Regions from separate parts of the Achromobacter sp. 1011811831 genome, predicted to be linked through region 1. Evidence: predicted binding sites of a transcription regulator. Region 1 holds the regulator's gene; each other region holds the start of a gene.
What was found. Region 1 encodes FliA, which starts transcription of late flagellar genes. Its sites were predicted from a motif close to CTAAAGTTTNNNNNNNNNNNGCCGNTA; they were not measured.
Positions count from the first base shown of each region.

Region 2: AC6LJ9_RS21915 (flagellar protein FlaG) is a predicted target of FliA. The motif match lies at 2,221-2,247, and genes of this name have one in related genera.
Region 3: AC6LJ9_RS13230 (FlxA-like family protein) is a predicted target of FliA. The motif match lies at 2,488-2,514, and genes of this name have one in related genera.
Region 4: flgM (flagellar biosynthesis anti-sigma factor FlgM) is a predicted target of FliA. The motif match lies at 3,295-3,321, and genes of this name have one in related genera.

Region 1 is NZ_JCBANG010000134.1:5,521-11,369, reverse strand. Features, by position in the region: gene AC6LJ9_RS28885 (flagellin N-terminal helical domain-containing protein) at 1-793, opposite strand, end outside; gene AC6LJ9_RS28880 (methyltransferase regulatory domain-containing protein) at 1,063-2,667, opposite strand; gene AC6LJ9_RS28875 (RNA polymerase sigma factor FliA) at 2,850-3,608, opposite strand; gene flhD (flagellar transcriptional regulator FlhD) at 4,040-4,363, shown strand; gene flhC (flagellar transcriptional regulator FlhC) at 4,396-4,977, shown strand; gene motA (flagellar motor stator protein MotA) at 5,096-5,849, shown strand, end outside.
Region 2 is NZ_JCBANG010000067.1:14,812-20,660, forward strand. Features, by position in the region: gene AC6LJ9_RS21900 (CaiB/BaiF CoA transferase family protein) at 1-209, shown strand, start outside; gene AC6LJ9_RS21905 (acyl-CoA dehydrogenase family protein) at 199-1,365, shown strand; gene AC6LJ9_RS21910 (IclR family transcriptional regulator) at 1,432-2,169, opposite strand; gene AC6LJ9_RS21915 (flagellar protein FlaG) at 2,315-2,692, shown strand; gene fliD (flagellar filament capping protein FliD) at 2,837-4,231, shown strand; gene fliS (flagellar export chaperone FliS) at 4,250-4,678, shown strand; gene AC6LJ9_RS21930 (flagellar protein FliT) at 4,726-5,079, shown strand; gene fliK (flagellar hook-length control protein FliK) at 5,076-5,849, shown strand, end outside.
Region 3 is NZ_JCBANG010000028.1:46,407-52,255, forward strand. Features, by position in the region: gene AC6LJ9_RS13220 (methyl-accepting chemotaxis protein) at 1-897, shown strand, start outside; gene AC6LJ9_RS13225 (solute carrier family 23 protein) at 948-2,258, opposite strand; gene AC6LJ9_RS13230 (FlxA-like family protein) at 2,560-2,982, shown strand; gene AC6LJ9_RS13235 (FlxA-like family protein) at 3,024-3,440, shown strand; gene AC6LJ9_RS13240 (histidine phosphatase family protein) at 3,536-4,180, shown strand; gene AC6LJ9_RS13245 (SDR family oxidoreductase) at 4,197-4,961, opposite strand; gene lpxO (lipid A hydroxylase LpxO) at 5,105-5,849, opposite strand, start outside.
Region 4 is NZ_JCBANG010000114.1:730-6,578, reverse strand. Features, by position in the region: gene AC6LJ9_RS27600 (flagellar hook-basal body complex protein) at 1-519, opposite strand, end outside; gene AC6LJ9_RS27595 (flagellar hook capping FlgD N-terminal domain-containing protein) at 608-1,306, opposite strand; gene flgC (flagellar basal body rod protein FlgC) at 1,361-1,780, opposite strand; gene flgB (flagellar basal body rod protein FlgB) at 1,936-2,343, opposite strand; gene flgA (flagellar basal body P-ring formation chaperone FlgA) at 2,528-3,241, shown strand; gene flgM (flagellar biosynthesis anti-sigma factor FlgM) at 3,382-3,675, shown strand; gene AC6LJ9_RS27570 (flagella synthesis protein FlgN) at 3,709-4,188, shown strand; partial or broken gene flhF (flagellar biosynthesis GTPase FlhF) at 4,244-5,849, opposite strand, start outside.

The sequences.
Region 1 (5,849 bases):
CCTTGATATTGCTGTTCAGCGTACCCGTGGCGGCCTTGGCGGTAACTGCGGTGTAGTCGTAGTTGTCGTTGGCGGCGTTGTACGTGTAGGTCGTGCCGGCGGAGGTGACGCTGTCGCCGTTCTTGAACTTGCCCAAAACGTCAGCAGCCTTCGCGTCCACGTTGGTGGTCGTGACCGTGTAGGTGTTGTTGGCGCCGGCAACCACGTTCGGGCCGCTCATGTCGTTGACGTTGGCGGCGCGGTTGTCGATGACGCCCTTGCCGTTGACGTTGAAGCCGTTCAGACCCAGCGTCTTGACGCTGATTTCCGACAGGTTCAGAGTGATGGTTTCGCCGTCGTTGGCGCCGACTTGCAGCGTCAGGGGCTTGGCGGCGGCCGACAGAACCTTCACGCCGTTGAAGTCGGTTTGTTGCGAGATGCGGTCGATGTCCGACAGACGCTGGTTGATTTCGTCTTGCATCGAATCCAGCTGCTCTTGCGAGTAGTTGCCGTTACCGGCCTGAACGGCCAGTTCGCGAACGCGCTGCAGGTGGGTGTTGACTTCGCTCGACGCGCCTTCGGTCGTTTGAGCCAGCGAGATGCCGTCGTTGGCGTTGCGGGCGGCTTGGGTCAGGCCCTTGACGTTCGCGGTGAAGCGGTTGGCGATGGCCATGCCGGCGGCGTCGTCCTTGGCGCTGTTGATGCGCAGGCCCGACGACAGGCGTTCGATGGCGGTACCCAGGGCGGACTGGGACTTGTTCAGGTTGTTCTGGGCAACCAGGGACAAGTAGTTGGTATTGATGACTGCAGCCATGTTTAAGCTCCCAAGGAGAGAAAGGCTTCTTCAAACCGGGCAGCTAGGCCGCCCAACTGTAACGTGAGGAACTGAATTTGAGGTTTTCAAGTTCGTCCGTTGCCAGGATTACGGCAGTCCAAAACCAGACTTTAGGGAGAATTTGCGAAGGACGTTCTTTTTTGTGCATGCGGGGGCAATGCGAAAATCGGGTCTCGGCCTCGTCGAAATAAAAAGGGGCGGAATGAATTCGCCCCTTCCTGGTTCTACTCCTGGCCTGCGCGGCCGGCCTAGATCAGTAAGCCCTGAATCCGGAGGCGGCCAAGCACGTCCGACAAGATGGTCTGCGCCACCGGGTCAAGATTGCGTACCCGCTTCAATGATTTGCCGTTGGGGTGGGACAGCTCCCCGGAAGCAAGAGCGTCGCGCAGTCGGGTACGAATGTCCGCAACGGAGGCGCCTTGATCGATATGGCCGATCACGAAGCGGCCGACGTCGTCCGAGGGGAGGCGGGTTTGTTGGTGCCAAAGATTGTATGGGCCGACCTGGAGGGCGGTGTCGCGGGTCAAGGCGTGCAGGCAGGCAAGCCCCGGAATCCACTTGGGCTTGGCGTCGTCTCCGCCATAGCCTACCGGCTCCAATCGATACTGGAGCGCGTTGGCGTTCAGCATGAGTACCAGATGGTGGAGAATCTGCTCGCGGAGTTGGTCATCGGTGGTCGCCTTTCTGGCTTTGGGCCGGGCGGCGTCCACGAGTTCCTGGAAGGTCGCCGGACGGGGCCAGGCCGTGCGAAGCGCATCAGCGATGGCGATGAAGCTGGAATCCTGCGATGCGATATTGATGCCACTGAGCGTACGATAGTGCCGCTCCTTGGAGGGAGCGCCCGCGGGCGCGCGCTCCAGTGTCAGGTGAGCAGCCAGGTGCATCTTCTCGAGAGCATTGGCTTCTGGAATATCCAGAATCTGGTCGGCGCGCTCCGAGCGGATGAGCAGGCTTTTGCGGAATTGCCGACCTACAGCGAAGTCGAGGTACTGTTCGCGCATTTCCCGCCCCGTGTCTGCCGACAGGGCTCCATGCAGCACCGCGACGTTGTTGCCGAAGTTCGACGCAATAGTGGATTGCGGTTCGGCGTCCGTCAAATAGGTCAATCCGGCTTGTTGGGCGGCCGCGACGAATTCCAGGAAGTAGCAGGGTGCATTGACTGCCTCCAAATGCTCGTGCATCAGGTAGTAGTCGGATTGCTGTCGCAGTTGGCGGGCGGCCTGTTGGAGCGCCGCGCGCATTGGATTGTTACCCCATAGCCCGTTTTCCAACATGCTGAGCATGTCTTTTGCCCGCGCCAGCTGTTCCTCTGGCGTCTGCGCGCCATGGCTGTTCAGTATCATCGCGTCCCGCACCACATCCGAAGCCTTCCAGCCTGGGTAGGTGTTGTAGCTGATGTAGGCAACGCCTTCCGGCGCCAGGTTCTCCCGGCAGACGCGGAGGATGGCTTCGCGCACTTCTGGCGGCACCCAACTGAATACGCCGTGTACGATGATGTAGTCGAACTGTCCGAACTCGGGCGTGATGTCCGTGATGCTCATCGCGCGCAAGTCCAGGTTCTTCAGCCCCATGGCTTTGACGATGGACTGGCCGGCTTCAATCTGCTGGGTGGAGAGATCCACGCCCACGGCGTGGCCTTCGGGATGCGCGACGGCGTAGGGCAGCAGATTGCCGCCAGCGGCGCACCCCAGCTCCAGGACGCGGGCGTTTGCCACGGGGGGCGCGCTGACGCCATATAGCGCTGCCACGGCGCGCAGGTGCCCGGGCGCGGAGAAGGAGAAGGCATTCGATTGGTAAGGCGTTTCGTCGTAGGCCGCGGCTAGCACCTGGGTGACGGCGTCGGTATCGGTCATTGCGTATTCCTGGGGGCGGTAGAGCGAGTGCGCTGGCGCCGGCCCATGCCGGCGCCATGATGCGCGCCAGTCTGAAGGTTAGCTGTCGCCCGCGCGAAGAAATGGGGGAATAACGGCGGAATTCGCCGGGATCTTGCACGCTTGGCACGAGCAGCCCGCGTGCGAACCCTGCAAACAGAGCGCTAAATAATCTGCGCGATCTGCCCTTCCTTGGGCAGATCCTGCCAGGCCTGTTCCTTCAGCTTGGCGCGAATCCGCGCCGTGGCCTGCGAGCGCAGCTGGCAGACGCGGGCCTCGGTCACGTTCATGATCGCGCCGATTTCCTTCAGGTTCAGTCCTTGCTCGTAACACAGCGACAGCAGCAGCTTTTCGCGGTCGGGCAGGGCGTCGATGGCGTGCACCAGCGCCTGGCGGAAATCGCCGGCCAGCAGGGAGTCGAGCGGATTGCCGGTGGCCGAGCCATGGCTCAGCGTGGCGCTCCAGTCCGATTGCGCGCCCGGGCCGCTATCGGCGTCGGTGGTGAAATCCTCGTAGTGCACGATCTGCACGCCTTGCGCGTCATGCAGCAGCGCCTGGTATTCGTTCAGCGGCAATTCCAGCTGCTGGGCGATCTCGGCTTCGGTGGGTGCGCGCATCAGCCGTTGCTCGAGCTGCTGGATGGCCTGCTCGATCTTGCGCGCCTTGGCGCGCACGCTGCGGGGCAGCCAGTCCTGGCCGCGCAGCTCGTCCAGCATGGCGCCGCGGATGCGGGTGGTGGCGTAGGTCTCGAACTGCGCGTCGGCGGTTTCCTGATAACGACGGACAGCATCGAGCAGGCCGATCATGCCGGCCTGTATGAGGTCGTCGAGCTCGACGCTGGCCGGCAGGCGGGCGAGCAATTGCAGGGCCAGCTTCCGCACTAGCGGGGCATATTCGACCAAGCTGTCATCTGCGTGGGGCATTGCGGAAAGGTCAGGCGGTGTCCATCTTCACGCGCCGTCGATCGTTGTCAATTTGCGACATTGTCGACAAACGCGCGGCTGCACTAAAGCGGGGCAAGGATAAGTGATCGGCAAGTTGCCATTGTCGGCAAAAGCGCTCTTTTCATTCCTTAAAGCACGCAACTTTTTGAATGCTTATTTGGCAAATTGACGTAAATTTGGCCAAGATTTGCATGTCAAGGTGTATCTAAAATCGCAAGTTGCGCAATATCAACAAAGATTTGTCATATAAGTCATAGAAAATGACATGACCTGTGGTAAATTTTACTTAAATTGCGAACAAATGATACATTTCGCATTAAAACAGGATGCAGCGGGCAATCATGCAACAAAACGTGAATTGCCCTTGGTAATCAAGCCCCTTGCGTGGGATAGGGAATAGGGAGTCGGGCGTGCAACAAGTCGAGAATTCTTTGCTGGCAGATATTCGTGAAGTGAATCTGTCCTACCTGTTGTTGGCGCAGCGCATGCTGCGCGACGACTATGCCGCATCCATGTTCCGTCTGGGATTCAGCAACGAAGTCGCCGATATTCTGATGCGCCTGTCGCCGGCGCAGCTGGTGAAGCTGGCCAGCTCCAGCTCGCTGCTGTGTCGCTTCCGTTTCGATGACTACAGCCTGCTGTCGGCGCTGACGCACGATGTGCTCGGCGGCGCGCTGCAGCAAGCGCATGCGACGATCCTGCTGGCTAAACAGCCCGTCGAAGAGCTGGCCTGACGGCCTTTCCGGATCCCACACGGATAATAGTCATGGCCATCAAGAGCGTTTCGCAGGAAGCCGACGACATTCTGCTTGCCAGCTCGATGATTTCACTGGGTGCGCGGCTGCAGGTGCTTGAGGCTGAAACCAGCCTGAGCCACGACCGCCTGGCGCGCCTGTATCGGGAGATACGCGGCTGCTCGCCTCCCAAGGGCATGCTGCCTTTCTCGGTGGACTGGTTCATGACCTGGCTGCCGAATATCCATTCCTCGCTGTTCTATAACGTCTATTCCTTCCTGAACGCGCGCACCACCAGCAAGGGCATCCGCGCGGTCATCGATGCCTACCGGCTGTACCTGGAAAACTCGGGCGTGGACAACGCCGAGTCCGGCGAGCCGGTGCTGAGCTTCACCCGCGCCTGGATGCTGGTCCGCTTCTTCGACAGCGGCATGTTGCAACTGTCGGCCTGCCGCCAGTGCGGCGGCCATTTCATTGCCCATGCGCACGACCCGCAATCCGACTTCGTGTGCGCCATTTGCCGGCCGCCGCCCCGCGCCGGAAAGACGCGCGCGGCCGCCAAGGCGCGCGCCGGCAGCCGTCCCGTGCCTGCCGCCGACGCCGCCCGTTCCTGAGCGGCGGCGTCCAAATACATCAAAAGCCCTGGAAAACTCCCCGTAACCCGCCTTTTTGGGCCGGGGGGAACAGGGGATCATTGACGCCGGTTTTAGACTTCGTTGGCAGGGGCCTGATGTGTTGATTGTTATCGGTTATCTCGTGGTGAGCGTCTCGGTCGTCGGCAGCTTCATCGCGCTGGGCGGCCACCTGGGCGCGCTGTACCAGCCTTTCGAGCTCACGCTGATCTTCGGAGCCGCCTTTGGCGCGTTCCTGGCCGGCAACAGCAAGAAGTCCCTGATGCTGGTCAAGAAGGCCTTGCCCGACGCGCTCAAGAGCTCGCAGTACAGCAAAGAGGTGTACATGGAGCTGATGGCGCTCCTGTATGTCCTGCTGAACAAGGCGCGCCGCGAAGGCCTGATGGCCATCGAATCGCATATCGAGGATCCGGCCTCCAGCCCGATCTTCAGCGAGTACCCGCGCATCATGAAGGACAACAAGCTCATGGAGTTCATCACGGACTACCTGCGCATCATGATCAGCGGCAACATGAGCTCGTTCGAAATCGAAACGCTCATGGACGAGGAAATCGAAACCTACCGCCACGAGCGCGAAGTCCCCACCCACGCTCTGCAGCAGATGGCGGACGGCCTGCCGGCTTTCGGCATCGTGGCGGCGGTGCTGGGCGTGATCAAGGCCCTGGCGGCGGTGGACCAGCCGCCCGCGATCCTGGGCGACCTGATCTCCAAGGCCATGGTGGGTACCTTCCTGGGCATTCTGCTGGCCTACGGCTTCGTCGGGCCGCTGGCCTCGCGCGTCGACCGCCGCACGGCCGAGGCGGTCAAGGTGCTGGAGTGCATCAAGACCACGCTGCTGGCCAGCATGAACGGCT
Region 2 (5,849 bases), on a different contig from region 1:
AGGGCCGCCTGCGCACGCCCGCGCCGCTGGGCCGCTACGCCGGCACGCCCACCGCCATCCGCCGCCCGGCCCCCGCGCTGGGCCAGCACAGCCGCGAACTACTGGCGGAGGCCGGTTACGACGACGCCGCCATCGAAGCCCTGTTCGCGCGCGGCGCCGCCCGCTCTCCCGACTCCCCGGAACCCACAGGAAAGCCAGATGGACTTTGAATTCACGCCCGACCAGGAGGCGCTGCGCGCCGCCGTCTCCCGCATCTGTGAACGCTATCCCGACGAATACTGGCTGGAGCGCGACCGTGAAGGCGGCTTTCCCGAGCCGCTGCACGCCGACCTGGCCCGCGACGGCTGGCTCGGCATCGCCATGCCGCAGGAATACGGCGGCGCCGGCCTGGGCATGACCGAGGCCGCGCTGATGATGCAGACCATCGCCGCGTCCGGCGCGGGCTTTGCCGGCGCGTCGGCCGTCCACATGAACATCTTCGGACTGAATCCGGTGGTGGTGTTCGGCGACGACGCGCAACGCCGCCGCTGGCTGCCGCCCCTGATCGCCGGCCGCGAAAAAGCCTGCTTCGCCGTGACCGAGCCGGATGCCGGGCTGGACACAACCAAGCTGGGCACGCGCGCCGTGCGGCAGGGCGACGAGTACGTGGTCCACGGCCGCAAGCTCTGGATCTCGACGGCCCAGGTGGCGCACAAGATGCTGCTGCTGGCGCGCACCACCCCGCTGTCGGAGGTGGACAAGCCCACCCAGGGCCTGTCGCTGTTCTATACGGACCTGGACCGGTCCAAGGTGGAAGTCCGGGAAATCGAGAAAATGGGCCGCAAGGCCGTGGACTCGAACATGCTGTTCATCGACGGGCTGCGCATCCCCGTGGCCGACCGGGTCGGCGAGGAAGGCCGCGGCTTCGAGTACATCCTGCACGGCCTGAACCCGGAACGCATCCTGATCGCGGCCGAGGCCGTGGGCATCGGCCGCGCCGCGCTGGAGCGCGCGGTGCGCTATGCCGGCGAGCGCGTGGTGTTCGGCCGTCCGATCGGCCAGAACCAGGGCGTGCAGCATCCGCTGGCCCAGGCCTGGATGCAGCTGGAAGCGGCCGACCTGATGGTGTTCAAGGCGGCCAGCCTGTACGACGCCGGCAAGCCCTGCGGCCCCGCCGCGAACTCGGCCAAGTACCTGGCCGCCGAAGCCGGCTACAACGCCTGCCAGACCGCCGTCATGACGCTGGGCGGCATGGGCTATGCCAAGGAATACCACGTGGAACGGCTGCTGCGCGAAAGCTTCATTCCGCGCATCGCGCCGGTCAGCCCGCAGCTGATCCTGTGCTTCATCGCCGAGAAGGTGCTGGGACTGCCCAAGTCCTATTGAGCGCGTCGCTTGGCGCGACACGACGGACCACCGTCAGGCGGGGCTCGCACTCGCCGCCGGTCGCCCTCAGGCTTGCCGCTCCAGCCCGGCGCAGGCCGAGCGCAGGATGCTGGCGTATTCCGCCTGCCTGGGTTCGATGCGGTAGATCGGCCCGCCGACCGAAATGGCGTAGTGCTCGCCCGACAGGGTCAGCGGCCAGGCGATGGCACCCACATCCGCGATGGACTCGCCGTTGTTCATGAACCAGCCGCGCTGGCGCGACAGCCCGATATCCTCTTCCACCTGCGCCGGCGTCGTCAGCGTCCGCTCGTTGTAGCGGGTCATCTCCACGCCGGCCAGCATGGCCATGCGCGCCGGCGCGTCCAGCAGTGAAATCAACGCCTTGCCCAGGGAATTGGCGTGGATGCTCTTGAATTCGCCGGCGACGGGCGCGTAGCGGATGGTGTGCGGGGAATCCAGCACGTCCAGGTAGACCACCCGCGCGTCCTGGCTCAGCTTGGCGAAGACCACGGTTTCCTTGGTCGCGTCCCTTAATTCCACCAGACTGGGATAAACCCGGTCCAGGACAGGATCGGCATGGGCGATGCGCTGCGCCATCGCCAGCAGGCGCCCCGTCGGGTAGTACCCCTGGCGCCGTCCGGTTTCATAGAGATAGCCCAGCCCGGTCAGCGTGCGGATCAGCGCCAGGCAGCTGGACACCGGCACATCGAGCAGCCGGGCGAGCTCCGACAGGGGCAAGGCGCGCTTCTCGCGGGCATAGGTTTCGATGATTTCGATGACGCGCAGCGCCGTCTTGACACTCATTGCCCTGTCCACAACCCTGGAACGTGAGAAATATCTTGTTTCAGATGGCGCTAAAGTTCGCCCCTGAGCGTGCCGTTATGGTAACTGAGAATTTCCTGATAACAGCGCGTTCCTCCGAGACGCCCGCACCGCCGCTGGAGTGATCATGGCCGTATCCCCCTTAGCCCCCGCCTCGTATGCCCCCGTGGCGGTAGCGCCTGCGCCCGTCGTCCCGGACCCATCCGTCACCGTTGCGCCTGCCGCCGCCTCAGCCCATAGCGGCGGCTCGGACAGCGCCACGTCCGAGCAGTCGGATTCGCAGAAGCTGCCGCTGGAACGCGCACTCGACGAAATCAACGACCAGATGAAAGCCTGGTCCACCCAATTGCAGTTCGAGGTCGACCCCGACGTGCATCAGATCGTGGTGTCCGTGGTCGACGCCGAATCGGGCAAGGTCCTGCGGACCATCCCGAGCGAAGCTGTTATCAAGATCGCCAAAATGATCGTCAACATGCAGGGAAATGGCATCAAAACCTCGGCTTGATGCGCACCCAATACTTTCCAAAGAATGCCTTCAGGCCCGCCCTCGCGGGCGGAAAGACCGAATTAAGCCAGCCTTATGCCCTTACCCGGGCAATCGCTGACCTCCAATCTTTGACAGAATCATATCGCTAGGAAGGAATCTCACATGGCCTCCATTACTAACCTTGGTTCAGTCTCCGGCCTGCCGCTGGAAAAGATCCTGACGGATCTGGCGGCAGCCAACGACAAGGCCCTTCAGCGCTACGACACGCGAGCGACGAGCTATCAGGCGCGCATCAACGCCTACAGCCAGCTGCAAAGCGCGCTGGAAGCGGTGCAAAAGTCCGCCGCCACGCTGGGCAAGCCGGAGACCATGGCCGCCATGACTGGCAGCGTCACCGGCGGCAACGCCCTGACCGCCACCGTTGGTGAAGGCGCTGCTGCGGGTCAATATTCGATCGAAGTGAAGAACCTGGCCATCGCGCAGGGCCTGCGCTCGGGCGCCGTGGCAGACCGGACCGCTAAGAACGGTGACACCGGCACCTTCGAGATCGAACTGACCAACGGCACCAAGCGCACCATCGACCTGAAGGGCGACACCTCGCTCAACGGCATCGTCAAGGCCATCAACGCCGACGACAAGGCGGGCGTGCGCGCCACGGTGCTGAACGATGGCAACGGCAACAACTACCTGATGCTGACCGCCAAGGACACCGGCGTGCAGGCCTCGGTGAAGAACATCACCGTCACCGGCGACCAGTCGCTCAAGAACATCCTGGGCTTCAGCACTGCCGCCGACGGCACCACCAGCGGCATGACCCAGACCAAGGCAAAGGACGCCGAGCTCGTCATCAACGGCCTGACGGTCAAGAGCGGCTCGAACAACGTGTCCAAGGTCATCGACGGCGTGACGCTGAACCTGACCGACACCACGCCGACCGACAAACCAATCCAGCTCAAGTTGGAAGCCGACGTCTCGGTCGCCACCAAGGCGGTGCAGGATTTCGTCAAGACCTACAACGCGCTGCAGACCACGATCAAGGGCCTGACCGCGTACAACCCCAAGGAACCGGACGACACCAAGAAGGCCAGCCCACTGACCGGCGACGGCACCACCCGTTCGATCCAGTCCGCCGTTTCCAGCGTGCTGAGCGGCGCGCTGGGCTCGGGCAACGTCAAGTCGCTGGCCGACCTGGGCATCACCACCGATCCCCTGACGCGCCAGCTCAAGCTGGACAACGTCAAGCTGGACAAGGCGCTCAAGGAAAACCCGGCCGACGTGGGCACACTGCTCAACGGCAAAGACGGCCTGGCCAAGAAGTTCGACGCCGCCGTCAAGGACGTGCTCGGCAGCAACGGCTCGCTCAAGAATCGCACCGACGGCCTGAACAAGACCATCACCGACCTCGGCAATCAAAAGGCCCGCGCCAAAGCCGCCAGCGACGCCGAACTGTCGGTCATGCGTACTCGCTTCATCGCGCTGGACAAGATGGTCGCCCAGATGAACTCCACCGGCGCCTACCTGAGCCAACAGTTCGCGGCGATGAACAAATCCAAGTAACCCGTAGAAGATGCACTGATGACTTACGCCGCCCGCCGCCCGACAGGATCGCACTCTGTCCGATCCTACGCCGATATCGGCCTGGAAACCCAGGTGATGAGCGCCACTCCCGAGCGGCTGATCACCCTGTTGTTCAACGGCGCACGGGCGGCGATCGGACAGGCTCGCATCCATCTGCAGGAAGGCCGGGTCGCGGAACGCGGCGCGGCGATCTCGAAAGCGATCAAGATTGTCGACGAAGGCTTGAAGACCGGGTTGAACATGGAGGCCGGCGGCGATGTCGCCGCCAATCTTTCGCGCCTCTATGATTACATCGTCCGCACACTGCTGACGGCGAACTTGAAGTCGGACGCCGAGCAACTCGACATCGCAGACCGGCTGCTGGCCGATCTGGCCGAGGCTTGGCAGACATCCATCGACCAGCCGGCAGGCAGCGTGTCGCCGTGATGGCCCGCAAAACGAACCCAGCCAGCCAGCGCCCGCCCGAGATTTCCATGACGTCCCTTACCCAGATCTCCTCCCCTATCCTGGAGCATTACCAGGAGATAGCCGTTATTACCGGCGAAATGCTTACCGCCGCCCAAGCCGGGGATTGGGATACAGCCGTGGTGCACGGGCAGCAATACTGCGAGCTGGTGGAGCGCCTGCGAAACAGCGAACCGTCCATGCCGCTGGACGACGCTGGCCGCGCGATGAAATACGACCTGCTGGTCCGCATCCTGGAGAACGATGCGCTGACCCGCGACCTGGCGATTCCCCAGTTGGCCCGCCTGGGCGAGCTGCTGGGCAGGATGAAGCGACAGCAGACCCTGCTCTCGGCCTACGGCTACCAGGCGCCTGAAACATGAGCGTAGGTCCCGCCGCGCTGGGCAACGTCCTGGTGCAGCGGCTGGACGCCGTGCTCGGCACGACGATGTCCGCCGCCTCCGCCAATCAGGTTTCCGGCGCGCGCCCGGATGCGGTCAGCCAGCCCGGCAGCCTGGAGAAACCCGGCCAGGCCGATGGCTCGCCGCGCGATCCCCGCCAGGGCGTCCAGACCGGCGGCGCGCGCGGTGAACGCGCCGCCATCGTCGACGCCAAGACCGCCGCCGCGCTGGCCCTGGCCGCGCGCGGCCTGGTCACCAGCAACGACACCACCGCTTCCGCGCCCACCACGCTGGGCCGCACCGCCCGCGCGATTCTCTCGCTTCTGGCGCAGTACCCCGACGCAGCCCCGCCCGTTCAAGGGCGCGCGCCACTGTGGACCCCCGATGCATCGGCCGGCCGCCAGCCCGGTGCCACGGCCGGGCAGCCCGCCGCGGGCCAGCCGGCGCCCGGCGGCCAGCCCCCGGCGCCGCACGCCAATACGCCCGCCGGACAACCGCAGGCCGCTGCCGCGAACAGCGCCGCCAACGTGGCGACGGTCCTGAACGCGATCGCCGGCGACCCGGCAACCGCCGCCGGCAAGACGCCCGGCCAGACCGGCGCCACCGAGGGCGCGCCCCCCGCCCAGGACCCGGCCGCCGCCGCCCGCGCCGCGTTGGCCGCGCAGGGTCCGGCCGCCCGCGCGCTGGGCCAGGCCCTGCGCGAAGCCCTGCAGACCAGCGGCCTGTTCTACGAATCACACCTGGCCGATCTG
Region 3 (5,849 bases), on a different contig from region 1:
AACAATGAAATCGGCGCGCTGTTCGCCGCCCTCAAGCGCATGCAGGAAGGCCTGACCCGCACCGTTTCCACGGTGCGCCAGGGCGTGGACGAGATCAACGTCGGCTCGGCCGAGATCGCCGCGGGCAACGCCAACCTGTCCAGCCGCACAGAGGAACAGGCCGCCGCGCTGGAGCAGACCGCCGCCACCATGGAACAGCTGGCGGCCACGGTCAAGCAGAACGCCGACAACGCCGCCCAGGCCAACCAGCTCGCGGCCGTCAGCATGGAAGTGGCGCAGCGCGGCGGGCAGACCGTGGGCCAGGTGGTCCATACCATGCAGGGCATTTCGGACAGTTCGAAACGCATCGCCGACATCGTCTCGGTCATCGACGGCATCGCCTTCCAGACCAATATCCTGGCCCTGAACGCCGCCGTGGAAGCCGCGCGCGCCGGCGAACAGGGCAAGGGTTTCGCCGTCGTCGCCGGCGAGGTCCGCACGCTGGCCCAGCGCGCGGCGCAGGCGGCCAAGGAAATCAAGACCTTGATCGAAACCTCGGTGGACACCGTGACGTCGGGCTCGGCCCACGTCACGGCCGCCGGCCAGACCATGCAGGAAATCGTGACCTCGGTGCAGCGCGTGGCCGACATCATGGGCGAAATCTCGGCGGCCTCGGCGGAGCAGGCCGGCGGCATCGACCAGATCACCCTGGCGGTATCGCAGATGGACGAGGTGACGCAGCAGAACGCCGCGCTGGTGGAACAGGCCTCGGCCGCCGCCTCGGCCATGGAGGACCAGGCGCGCAAACTGGCCGAGGCCACGGCGGTATTCAAGACCCAGTCGGGCCAGGTGATCGAGGCCGAACCGGCGTCCGTGCTGGCCCATGGCGCCCGGGCGACGCGCCTGTCGCGCTCCTGAGCCGGGCGGCCCTGATCGGGCCGGGCGACCCACGCCCGGCCCGGCGGGCCTTATTTCCTGCGGCGCAGCAAGGCGTACAGGATGATGGCGCCGAACGTGGCGGTGCCGATGCCACCCAGCGTGAAATTGCCCAGCTTGACGGTGAAATCACCCGCGCCCAGCACCAGCGTGACCGCGGCCACGATCAGGTTGCGGTTGTCGCTGAAATCGACCTGGTTCACCACCCAGATGCGGGCGCCGGCCACGGCGATCAGGCCGAACACCACGACCGACATGCCGCCCAGCACGGGCGCCGGGATGGTCTGGATCAGGGCGCCGAACTTGGGCGAGAAACCCAGCACGATGGCGATCAGGGCCGCCACCACGAAGACCAGGGTGGAATAGATGCGGGTCACGGCCATCACGCCGATGTTCTCGGCATAGGTGGTGACGCCGGTGCCGCCGACCGCGCCCGACACCATGGTGGCCACGCCGTCGCCGACGAAGGCGCGCCCCAGGTAGCGGTCCAGGTCCTGGCCCGTCATGGCGCTGACCGCCTTGACGTGGCCCAGGTTCTCGGCGACCAGGATGATGGCGACCGGCACGATCAGGCCCATGGCCTCGGCCTTGAACACCGGCGCCGCGAAATGAGGCAGGCCGAACCAGGCCGCCGCCGCCACGCCCGCGAAGTCCACGGGCTTGCCCAGGCCCAGGACATTGGCGCAGATCACGTACACCACGCAGGCCAGGATCAGGCCCACCAGGATCAGCAGCCGCTGCACCATGCCGCGCGTGTACACGGCGATGCCGCCCACGCACAGGACGGTGACGATGGCCATGGCGGTGTCGAAGCCCGACTGCCCCATCGCGCCCTTGGCCGCGATGGGCGCCAGGTTCAGGCCGATCACGGCCACCACGGCCCCGGTCACGACAGGCGGCATCAGCGTGTCGATCCAGCCCGCCCCGCCGCCGGCGCGCGCATTGACGGCCCAGACGATCAGGCCGATCAGGGTATAGGCCAGGCCGCAGGCGATGATGGCGCCCAGCGCCACGCCGATATTGGCGTTGGCGCCGCCGCCCGCATAGCCGGTGACGGCTATGACGCCGCCGATGAAGGCGAAGCTGGATCCCAGGTAGCTCGGCACCCGGCCGCCCACGAACAGGAAGAAGATCAGCGTGCCAATGCCCGACATCAGGATGGCGACGTTCGGATCGAACCCCATCAGCAGCGGCGCCAGCACCGTGGAGCCGAACATGGCGACCACGTGCTGCGCGCCCATGGCCACGTTCTTGGGCCAGGACAGCCTTTCGTCGGGCGCGATGATGACGCCGGGCTCGGCGTCGTCCGCCAGGCGCCAGCGCGGAAAGTACGATTTGGACATGGATTCCCCAGGATGTTGTCGGGTCGATGGGCCCGGACGGCGCCCGCTCCGTTGAGGCAAGCGGCGGGCGGGCGCCAGTGTAAAGGCCCGCGGGAACCCCCTGCAATATTTAAGTCATCCCCCAAGCATGTAACGCCCCTCCCCCAGCGGGATGCCACGGATCCGGCTCCGCCGGTCCGTAGGCATGCCCCCTTGAGGGGGAAGCGCCAAAGGCGCTTCGGGGGTGGGCCTTAATTTCAGCGCCAGAATGCCGTACTTGTCAGGACCTACCCCAGAAAATCACCAACAACGCGGGACTATCATGGCCATCAACCCTATCGGCAGCACCTCGAATAACGCCATGTTCGACCTCTGGAACCAGAAAATCCGGGCGAACAGAGAGGAAAAGAGCGCAGACGGCTCGGATCCGGTCAGCATCTCGGCGGACGGCAAACTGCGCTTGAACGGCGAGCAAAGCGGCCTGTCCGCCTCGAACAAGAAGGCCGAAGAGGCCGCGGACCTCGAGCCCAAGGAAGACGACGACATCTACACCCGCCAGATCAAGCAGTTGCTGCGCCAGCTGAGCAAGGTCATGGAGCAGATCCGCAAGATCGAGGCCAGCAGCATGCCGCCGGAACAGAAGTCGCAACAGCTGCAGTCCCTGAACTCGCAGGCCACACAGATCATGGGCCAGATCCAGAAGGTCCTGGTTGCCAAGGCCAAGGCGGCCAAGGCGGCCGGCTAGTCCTCTTTCCCTTCCGCTGCCGCGCGCTTTCGGAGCCGACCATGCCCATCGATCCCATCAATGGCAGTTCCCACAGCAGCATGCTGGACCTGTGGGCGCAGAAGATCCGCGCCAACAAGGAAGCCAAGGAGATCGCCAGCACGGCCGGCCAGGCCGATCCATCGGCCGGCGTGCGCATCAACGGCGGCAAGCTGGGCAGCGTCGTCCGAAGTCAAGAATCCGCCTCGGCCGAGCCCGAGGACGAATACACGCGTACCCTGAAGCAGCTCTATGCCCAGCTGGCGCGCGTGATGCAGCAATTGAAGGAAGCGCAGAACGCCGATCTGCCCAGCGAGCAGAAGCTGGACCAGATCCAGGCGCTGAACACGCAGGCGGTCAACATCCAGGGCATGATCGCCAAGGTCCAGTCCGAGCAGATGAAGAGCGCCGAACGGCGCGTGCGCGCGGCGCAGGGCTAGTCGGGCGCCGCGCAAACCAGCGGCCTTGGTTAGCGCGACGCCGCGCGTCGCGTTAAGCTCCCGGGATCCTCTTCCCTTACCGCTACGTACCCCGCATGACTGAAATCTGGTTCATCCGCCACGGCGAAACCGACTGGAACCGCCAGCGCCGCCTGCAAGGCTGGCAAGACATTCCGCTGAACGAGGCCGGCCGGCAGCAGGCCGCGCAACTGGCCGCGCGCATGCGCGACGAGGCCGTCCAGACCCGCTTCGACGCCCTCTACAGCAGCGACCTGCAACGCGCCCGCGATACCGCCCAGCCCGTGGCCGAACAGCTGGACCTGCGCATCCGCACCGAGCCCGGCATCCGCGAACGCGGCTTCGGCGTGCTGGAAGGGCTGGACCTGGAACACATCGACACGCTGGCCCCGGCGGCGGCGGCCTCCTGGAAAAGCCGCGATCCGCTGCGCCCGCTGGACGGCGGCGAGACGCTGGGCCAGTTCCAGTCGCGCGTGATTTCCACGGTGGACGACATTGCCGGACGCCACGGCGGCGAGCGCATCATGCTGTTCACGCACGGCGGCGTGCTGGACATCGTCTGGCGCCACGCCAGCGGCGTGCCGCTGAACGCCCCGCGCGACGCGTCGATGCTGAACGTCAGCATCAACCGCGTCGGCGTGAGCGGTCGCGAATGGCAGGTACTGGATTGGGGCGACGTCAGCCACGTGAGCGGCGAGACGCGCAACGACGTGGTGCGCTGACGCCAGGCGGGCGGAATCAGCCCGCCTTGCGCGGCTTGCGCGGCGCGTTGCGCGCCAGCCTGTCATAGACCGCATTGGGCAACAGGCGCATCAGCCGCGCCGCCACGCCCATCTGCCACGGGATCACCCGGTACGACACGCCGCGCTCGATGGCGGCATGGGCGCGCCGGGCGAAATCCCCGGCCTCCATCAGGAATGGCATCGAATAGGGGTTGTGCGCCGTCATCGCGGTCTTGATGTAGCCCGGCGCGATGGTCACGACACGGATCCCGTCTCCCGCCAGTTCCAGCCTCAGGCTTTCGCAATAGGTCGTCACCGCCGACTTGGACGCGCTGTAGGCGCCCGCCCCAGGCAGCCCGCGCACGCCGGCCACGCTGGAAATCCCCACCAGCCGCCCGCCGCCGGCATCGCGCATGGCGCCGACGAAAGGCTCGAAGGTCGCCACGGTGGCCAGCAGGTTGGTGTCGACGATGGCCTTGAACACGTCATAGTCCTCGCCATGCTCGGTCAAGGTGCCCGCGCTGATGCCGGCGCTGGCGATCACCACGTCCACCCGCCCCTGGCAGAAGGCGATGAAATCCGTGGCGGCCGCATGCAGAGCCTGGCGGTCGCGCACGTCCACCGCATAGCAGCGGTGCTGTCCGGGCAGGCTGGCGGCCAGTTCCCGCAAGGCCGCCTCGCGGCGACCCAGCAGGCCCAGGGTCGCGCCGGCCTCGGCGTAGCGCTGCGCCAGCGCGCGGCCCAGGCCGCTGCTGGCGCCAGTGATGAAGACTCGGTTCATGACGGATGGAGAGATCGGAAGGTAGGGGGACCGGCGGACGGCGGGCAGAAAAAAGGCGGCGCCCCGTCACCGGAAAGCACCGCCTTCATGCTACAGCAAACCCGTCCGGAACCTGCCTGGACGGACGCCGCGCGCTGGCCGTCCTACAGGAAGATCCAGGCCAGGATGCCGCCCACCAGCAGCCACTTGGTCAGGTAGTACAGCGGCTGGCTGCGCTTCTTCAGGGCCTTGCCAACACGGCGCACCGCGTACACGGCGCCGAAGATGCGGTTGATGCCGCCGGTCTTGTCGCCTTCCTGGTTGGGCGCGGCCGCCGCGCGCAGCAGGAAGCCGCCCACCACGCGGTTGACGGCCTGGGCCCAGCGGAAGCGCATCGGACGCTCGACGTCGGCGAACAGGATGATCCGGTTCTGATCGGTCTTGTTCTCGGCGTAGTGGATGAAGGTCTCGTCGAAAACCACGGCCTCGCCGTCGCGCCAGTAGTAAGTCTCGCCGTCGACGTTGATGTAGCAGTCGGGGCTGTTGGGCGTGATCAGGCCCATGTGGAAACGCAGCGAGCCCGCGTAGGGATCGCGGTGGCGCGGCAGCCGGCTGCCCGGGGGCAGCGAGGCGAACATGGCGGCCTTGATGTTCGGGATGCCCTTGAGCAGCTCGGTCGTGACCGGGCACAGCGCGCTGGCCGAGGGATGGTCGGCGTCATACCACTTCAGGTAGAAGCGCTTCCAGCCGCTCTTGAAGAACGAATTGAAGCCGGCGTCGTTGTATTTGTCGGACGCCTTGATATGGCCGTCACCGAACAGGCGCACGGCCTCTTCGCGAATCTCGTCGCAACGGTCCAGCAGCACCTTCAGCTCGGGAAAGTCCTTCAGGTCCAGGTACGGCTGGTTC
Region 4 (5,849 bases), on a different contig from region 1:
ACCGTTGACCGCCGGGGTCACCACGGTGGTGGTCGCGTAGACCACCTTGGCGTTGCCGTCCAGGTTGGCCACGCTGGTGGCGGTAGTGGTGGCCTTGGGCGCCACGTTGGCGGTGGGCAGTTGCAGCTCGACCGGGTTGGCGCCGATCGCGTTCGCCGGATAGCCGGTCAGGCGGTAGCCCTGGGCGTTGACGATGAAGTTATTCTTGTCGACCTGGAATTCGCCGTTGCGGGTGTACATCACCCCGCCGCCGGAATCGGTGACGCGGAACATGCCCTTGGGGCCGTCGATGGCGATGTCATATTCGCCCCCGCCGCCGTTGATCGTGCCCACGGTGAAACGCTGCGTGATGCCGGACACCTTGGTGCCCAGGCCCACGCGCGAGCTGGCGTAGACGTCCGCGAACGTGGCCGAGCCGGACTTGAAGCCGACGGTGCCCGAGTTGGCGATATTGTTGCCGATCACGTCCAGGTTCTGCGCAGCGGCGTTCAAGCCGCTCAATCCTTGTCCGAAGCCCATGTTTTCTCTCGCTGATTCCTAGTAGTCCGAAACCGCCGCGTCCGCGCCGGCGCCTGTGTCTATATATATAGAGGTACGAATGCGGCGCTCAGGCGCCGATCACCTTGCGCACATCCAGCATGCTGGTCTGGCCGTCCAGGCCCAGGTCCAGTCGCAGGCCGTTGGTCGAGTAAGCCACGCTCTTGACCTTGCCGTAGCTCAGCATTTCGGCGGCGACCTTCTTGCCCTCGGCGTCCGAGGCGGTGACCGACACCGTGTAGGCGCCCGCTTCCATCGGCACGCCCGCGTCGTTCTTGCCGTCCCAGTCCAGCGTGTACACGCCGACCTTCTTCTCGCCCAGTTCCATCGTGCGGATCACGGCGCCGTTGGCGTCCGAGATCCGGACCTGCACCTTGGCGGCGTCCTTCTGCAGATCGATGCCGTAAGGCGTGACCACGCGGCCCTCGGGGTTCTGCGCGTCCACCCCGACCTTGACCTTGGAGCCGGGCACCAGCACGCCCTTGCCGATCATGGCCACGGCGTTCATCGATTGCGACACGTCGATCTGGCCGCCAATCGACAGCAGCGTGTTCTTCAGGTTGGTGATGCCTTCGACCGTCGAGATCTGCGCCAGCTGGGACGTCAGTTCGGCGTTCTGCATCGGGTTCAGCGGATCCTGGTTCTTCATCTGCGTGATCAGCAGCTTGAGGAACTGATCCTGCAGGCCCTTGGCGGTGTTCAGGCCACTGGCGCCGGTCTGCGCCAGGCCCAGCCCGGTCTTGCTGGTGGATTGGTCGATTACGGTCATGAACTCGTTCTCTGGTTATCCCGCGCGGGCGGCGCGGCGCGCGGAAATGGGGGATCAGGATTGGCCGATGGTCAGCGTTTTCTGCATCAGGCTCTTGGCGGTGTTGAGCACCTCCACGTTGGCCTGATAGGAACGCGACGCGGCGATCATATTCACGGTTTCGGCCACCGGATCCACGTTGGGCATGCTGACGTAGCCCTGGGGGTTGGCCATCGGATGCTTGGGGTCGTAGACCATCTTGAGCGGCGACGGGTCCTGGACCACGCCAGCCACGCGCACGCCGCCGATTTCCTGCCCCAGCGCCTGGTTCGGCGCCGGATCGACCTGAAACACGACCTGGCGGGCGCGATACGGCTGGCCGTCGGGACCGACGACGCTGTCGGCGTTGGCCATGTTGCTGGCGGCCACGTTCATGCGCTGCGACTGCGCGTTGAGCGCCGAACCGGCGATGTTGAAAATGCTCAGCAAGGACATTGCCCAATGCTCCCTTAATAAATCAGTAGACCAACATACCCGCGACATACTGCACAGGTCTCGCTCCATCCAGGCCACGCGGAGCCGGCTTTGCCGGTCCGCCGTGGCGCCCCTGGAGGGGGAAGCGCGCAGCGCTTCGGGGGTGGGCTTCACCCCTAGTCTTGAATCGCGGCCATCATGCCCTTGATGCGGCTGGACAGAATCTGCATGCTGCTTTGGTAGTGCAAGGTGTTGTCGGCGAACTGCACGCGCTCCACGTCCATTTCCACCGTGTTGCCGTCCATGCTGGGCTGGTACGGCAGCCGGTACAGCAGGTCGGTCGGGCCCTGCGAGACAGCCTTGGCCGGGATGTGGCGGGCCGAGGTCAGCGTCAGCGAGGTGTCGGCCAGGCGCTTGCTGCCTTCCATGGCGGTCTGCATCGCCGTGCGGAAGTCAAAGTCGCGCGCCTTGTAGTTCGGCGTGTCGGCGTTGGCGATGTTGGAGGACAGCACTTCCTGGCGCTGCGCGCGCAGCGCCAGCGATTGCTGGAAGAAGCGGAAATCCTCGTTGAGCCTGTCTAGCATCGGGGTGCCTTGTGGGGTGCGTGGCGGTACGGATCTGAAAACAGCCAGGGACGAGGCACGGGCCTTTATCCCATTGGATGACGGCATCATAGGGTCCGGCCGGCCGCCACAATCAGCCAAATAACCCGCCATTTCTCACGCAATTCACCTATTGCCCGGCAGGGCCCGCCTCTACAATGAGCCCATGACGACTTGCTCCCGCCTCGCTGCCCACGCGCTCACCCTCGGCCTGTTGCTGCCGGGGTCCGTGGCCGTGGTCCAGGCACAGGAAACCGCCTTCCAGGCGCCCGAGGCAATCGCGGCGACCGCGCTGTCGTATCTGCAGGAACAGCTCTCGGCCCTGCCCGGCCAGCCGTCCATCACCATCGACCCGCCCCGCAACGAGCGCCTGGCGCCTTGCGAGGCCATGTCCCCGTTTTTACCGTCCGGCATGAAGCCGCGCTCGCGGATGACCGTGGGCATCCGCTGCACCGCGCCCAAGGCCTGGACCGCCTATGTCCAGGCCAGCGTCAGCGTGCCGGGCCAGTACTATGTCGCCTCGCGCACGATCGCGGCCGGCCAGGCCCTGACCCCGGCCGACCTGGCGCCGCGCGACGGCGACCTGGTCGCCCTGCCCCCGGGCGCGATCACCGATCCGGACACGGTGGCCGGCATGACGGCGGCCTATCGGATCACCGCTGGCCAGCCGATCAAGGGCGCCGCCCTGCGCAACGCCCAGTCCGTTGTGCGCGGCAGCAGCGTCCGGATCAATGCCGTCGGCAAGGGTTTCATGGTCAGCAGCGAAGGCCAGGCGCTGGACAACGCCGCGCCGGGCGCCACCGTCCAGGTGCGCATGCCCAGCGGACAGGTGGTCAGCGGCGTGGTCCGCAATGCAGGGCTGGTTGAAATGCACTTGTAGGCAAGGATTGCAGGGAATGTTACATATCGTGTTGCGCCAGCGGGCCGGCTACCCTAAAGTTCCTTCCGGCCCTGTCGTTACAGAGGCATGAGTAGGCGGAACCGTCGCAAATCGACCCGGGACGCCCTGCGGAGATCATCTTGAAAATCAACTCGACCACCAACCGGCCCATTTCGGCCGACGCCGTCGGCGCCCGCCCCGAAGCCGCGGCCGCGCAGGCCTACGGCGCCGTTGCCGGCGGCGGCGCCAGCAGCTCGCAAGTCGCGCTCAGCTCGGCTTCGCGCAAGCTGCTCGCGCTGCAGGAAGGATCGAACGACATCAACGTCGAACGCGTGGCCTCCATTCGCGCCGCCATCGCATCGGGACAGCTGAAGATCGACACCGGCCGCATCGCCGACAGCCTGATCGCCAGCGCCCGCGACCTGCTGAAATAGCCTCCCTTTCACGTCCGCCATCGCCCTGACATCATGAGCACCGTCGAATCCCTGCAAGCCTGCATGAAGCAGGAAGACGCACTGATCACCGAGTTCGCCGCCATCCTGGAGGCTGAAACCGAGGTGCTGGTGGGTCCGGGAGACATCGACGCGCTGCATGACATCACCGAGCGCAAGAGCGGCATCGCCTACAAGCTGGTGGAATTGAGCCAGACGCGCGATGCGTTGCTGGCCGAGATCGGCCTGCCCGCCGGCCATGCCGGCACCGAACAGGCCGCCGCGCAGCACCCGCAGCTGTCGGGCGTGTGGCAAGCCCTGCTGAGCAAGTCGGCATCGGCCAATGAAATCAATCTGCGCAACGGCGCCCTGATCGACGTGCACCTGCGCTATACCCAGCAGTCGCTGGACGCGCTGCGCGGACTGGGCGGCGGGCCGGCCAGCACCTCGACCTACGACGCCCAGGGCCGCGGCACGCGCAGCGCCCCGGGCCGCAAGCCCATCGTCGCCGGCTGAACGCCGGGAACGACGCACCCCTTCCCTTTCCCCGCCTTGCCGCCAAGGGCGCGCCTCAGCCGCCGTCGGCCATCTCCAGCATCGCGTACATCTTCAAGAGCGCCACCGGCAGCATGCGGCCGGTCAGCTTGACGCGATCCACGCCAGCCACGCCCGACAAGGGCCCCCTGACCACCTCCGCCGCCGGCGAATGCGCCAGCTGCCAGCAGGCGGCGGCCAGCTGGCCGGCCATCAAGGCCTGGCGCGCCAGCGCATGGGCGCCATCGACGGCCGGCAGGGCCTGCCAGGCATTGGCCATGTAGCGAAAGCCCGCCTTGGCCTCGTCCTGCAACACCAGCCAACGCGCGACCATGCCGGCATCCGCCTGCGAGGCCGGCAGATTGGTCAGGCCGAAGAACTGCGCCGCCACTTCGCCGCTGACCGTATCGATCAAGCGCGCGCACACCAGCCGCACCGGGGATTCGCCGGCCCGGCCCGGCAGGCCGATCTCCGTGCCCGAGGCCCAGAGCGCCAGCGGCGCCGCGCGGCCGCCGGCCACCGGACGCAGGCCCGGCATGTCGCCGGGCTGCCCGACCGGCAGATAGCCCACGCTCTTGCCCACGGCATTCAGATTGGTCGGACATTCGTCCTGGATCACGCGCAGGCCGCCCGGACTGCGGGCCACCCAGGACACGCCCTGCTCCGTGAGCGCGGACCAGAGCGACGAGGTGCCCGCCTCCAGCATGTGCACCAGCGGCACCTGGCCGAGCTGCCCGCCCAGCCAGCGCACGCGCGCCCCCAGCGCCGCGGCCGGATCCGGCTGCGCGGCCGCGCCCGGCGCGAACGAGGACAGCATGCCGTGGGCCAGCGCCAGCTGCTGCGCCGGCGCAGCCAGCGCGGCGCCCCGGTCGCTCATCAGCATGGAACCCAGCAGCGTGCCTCCCGGCAGGTTGTCGCCCTTCATGCCGACCTTGCCGTGCATGACCAGCAAATGCCGTCCGCAGACGGCGGAGAATTCACGCCGCGCCATCGCCAGCGGCTCGTCGGCCAGCGCCGACAGGCTGGAACCCGCGCCGTCGCTGACGTACTCGCGCCAGGACGCGCGCGCCCGGGCGCAGGCCAGGTCGCTGTCCAGCCAGTTCAGCGTATCGTCCAGATTCTGCGCCGCCTCGACCGCAGCCGCCCCGCCCTGCGGCCGCAGGATGGCCGAGGCCAGCAACTGCCGGCGCCGCGCCGGGTCGACGGCCGGGGTTTCCTTGGCTGAGGACCACAGCGACGCCAGGTCCGCCTCGCTCGGGGTATAGAGCGCGCGGGCGCGCTCCACCATGGCGAAGGCGCGGTCGATCAATGCGTCGGGACGCGCCAGCTCCAGGTGCTCGGGCACCTTCTGGCCGACCGACATGTAATGGATCGGCAGGCGGTGGCGGATGGCCGTGTCCAGCGCCGCGCCCAGGCGCGAGGCTTCGTCCAGCTTGGTGATGATGCAGCCGGCCACGTCCTCGCCCACGCCGTTGCGATAGGCGTGCGCCACCTCGTCCAGCGTGTCGCCCTGGCTGGCGGCGTTGAGCACCAGCAGGCGACGCACCATCTTGCCGGCGTCGCACAGCATCGCGGCCTGCTCGGCCACGTGGCGGTCGCGCTGGCTGATACCGGTGGTGTCGATCAGCACGATCTTGCGGCTG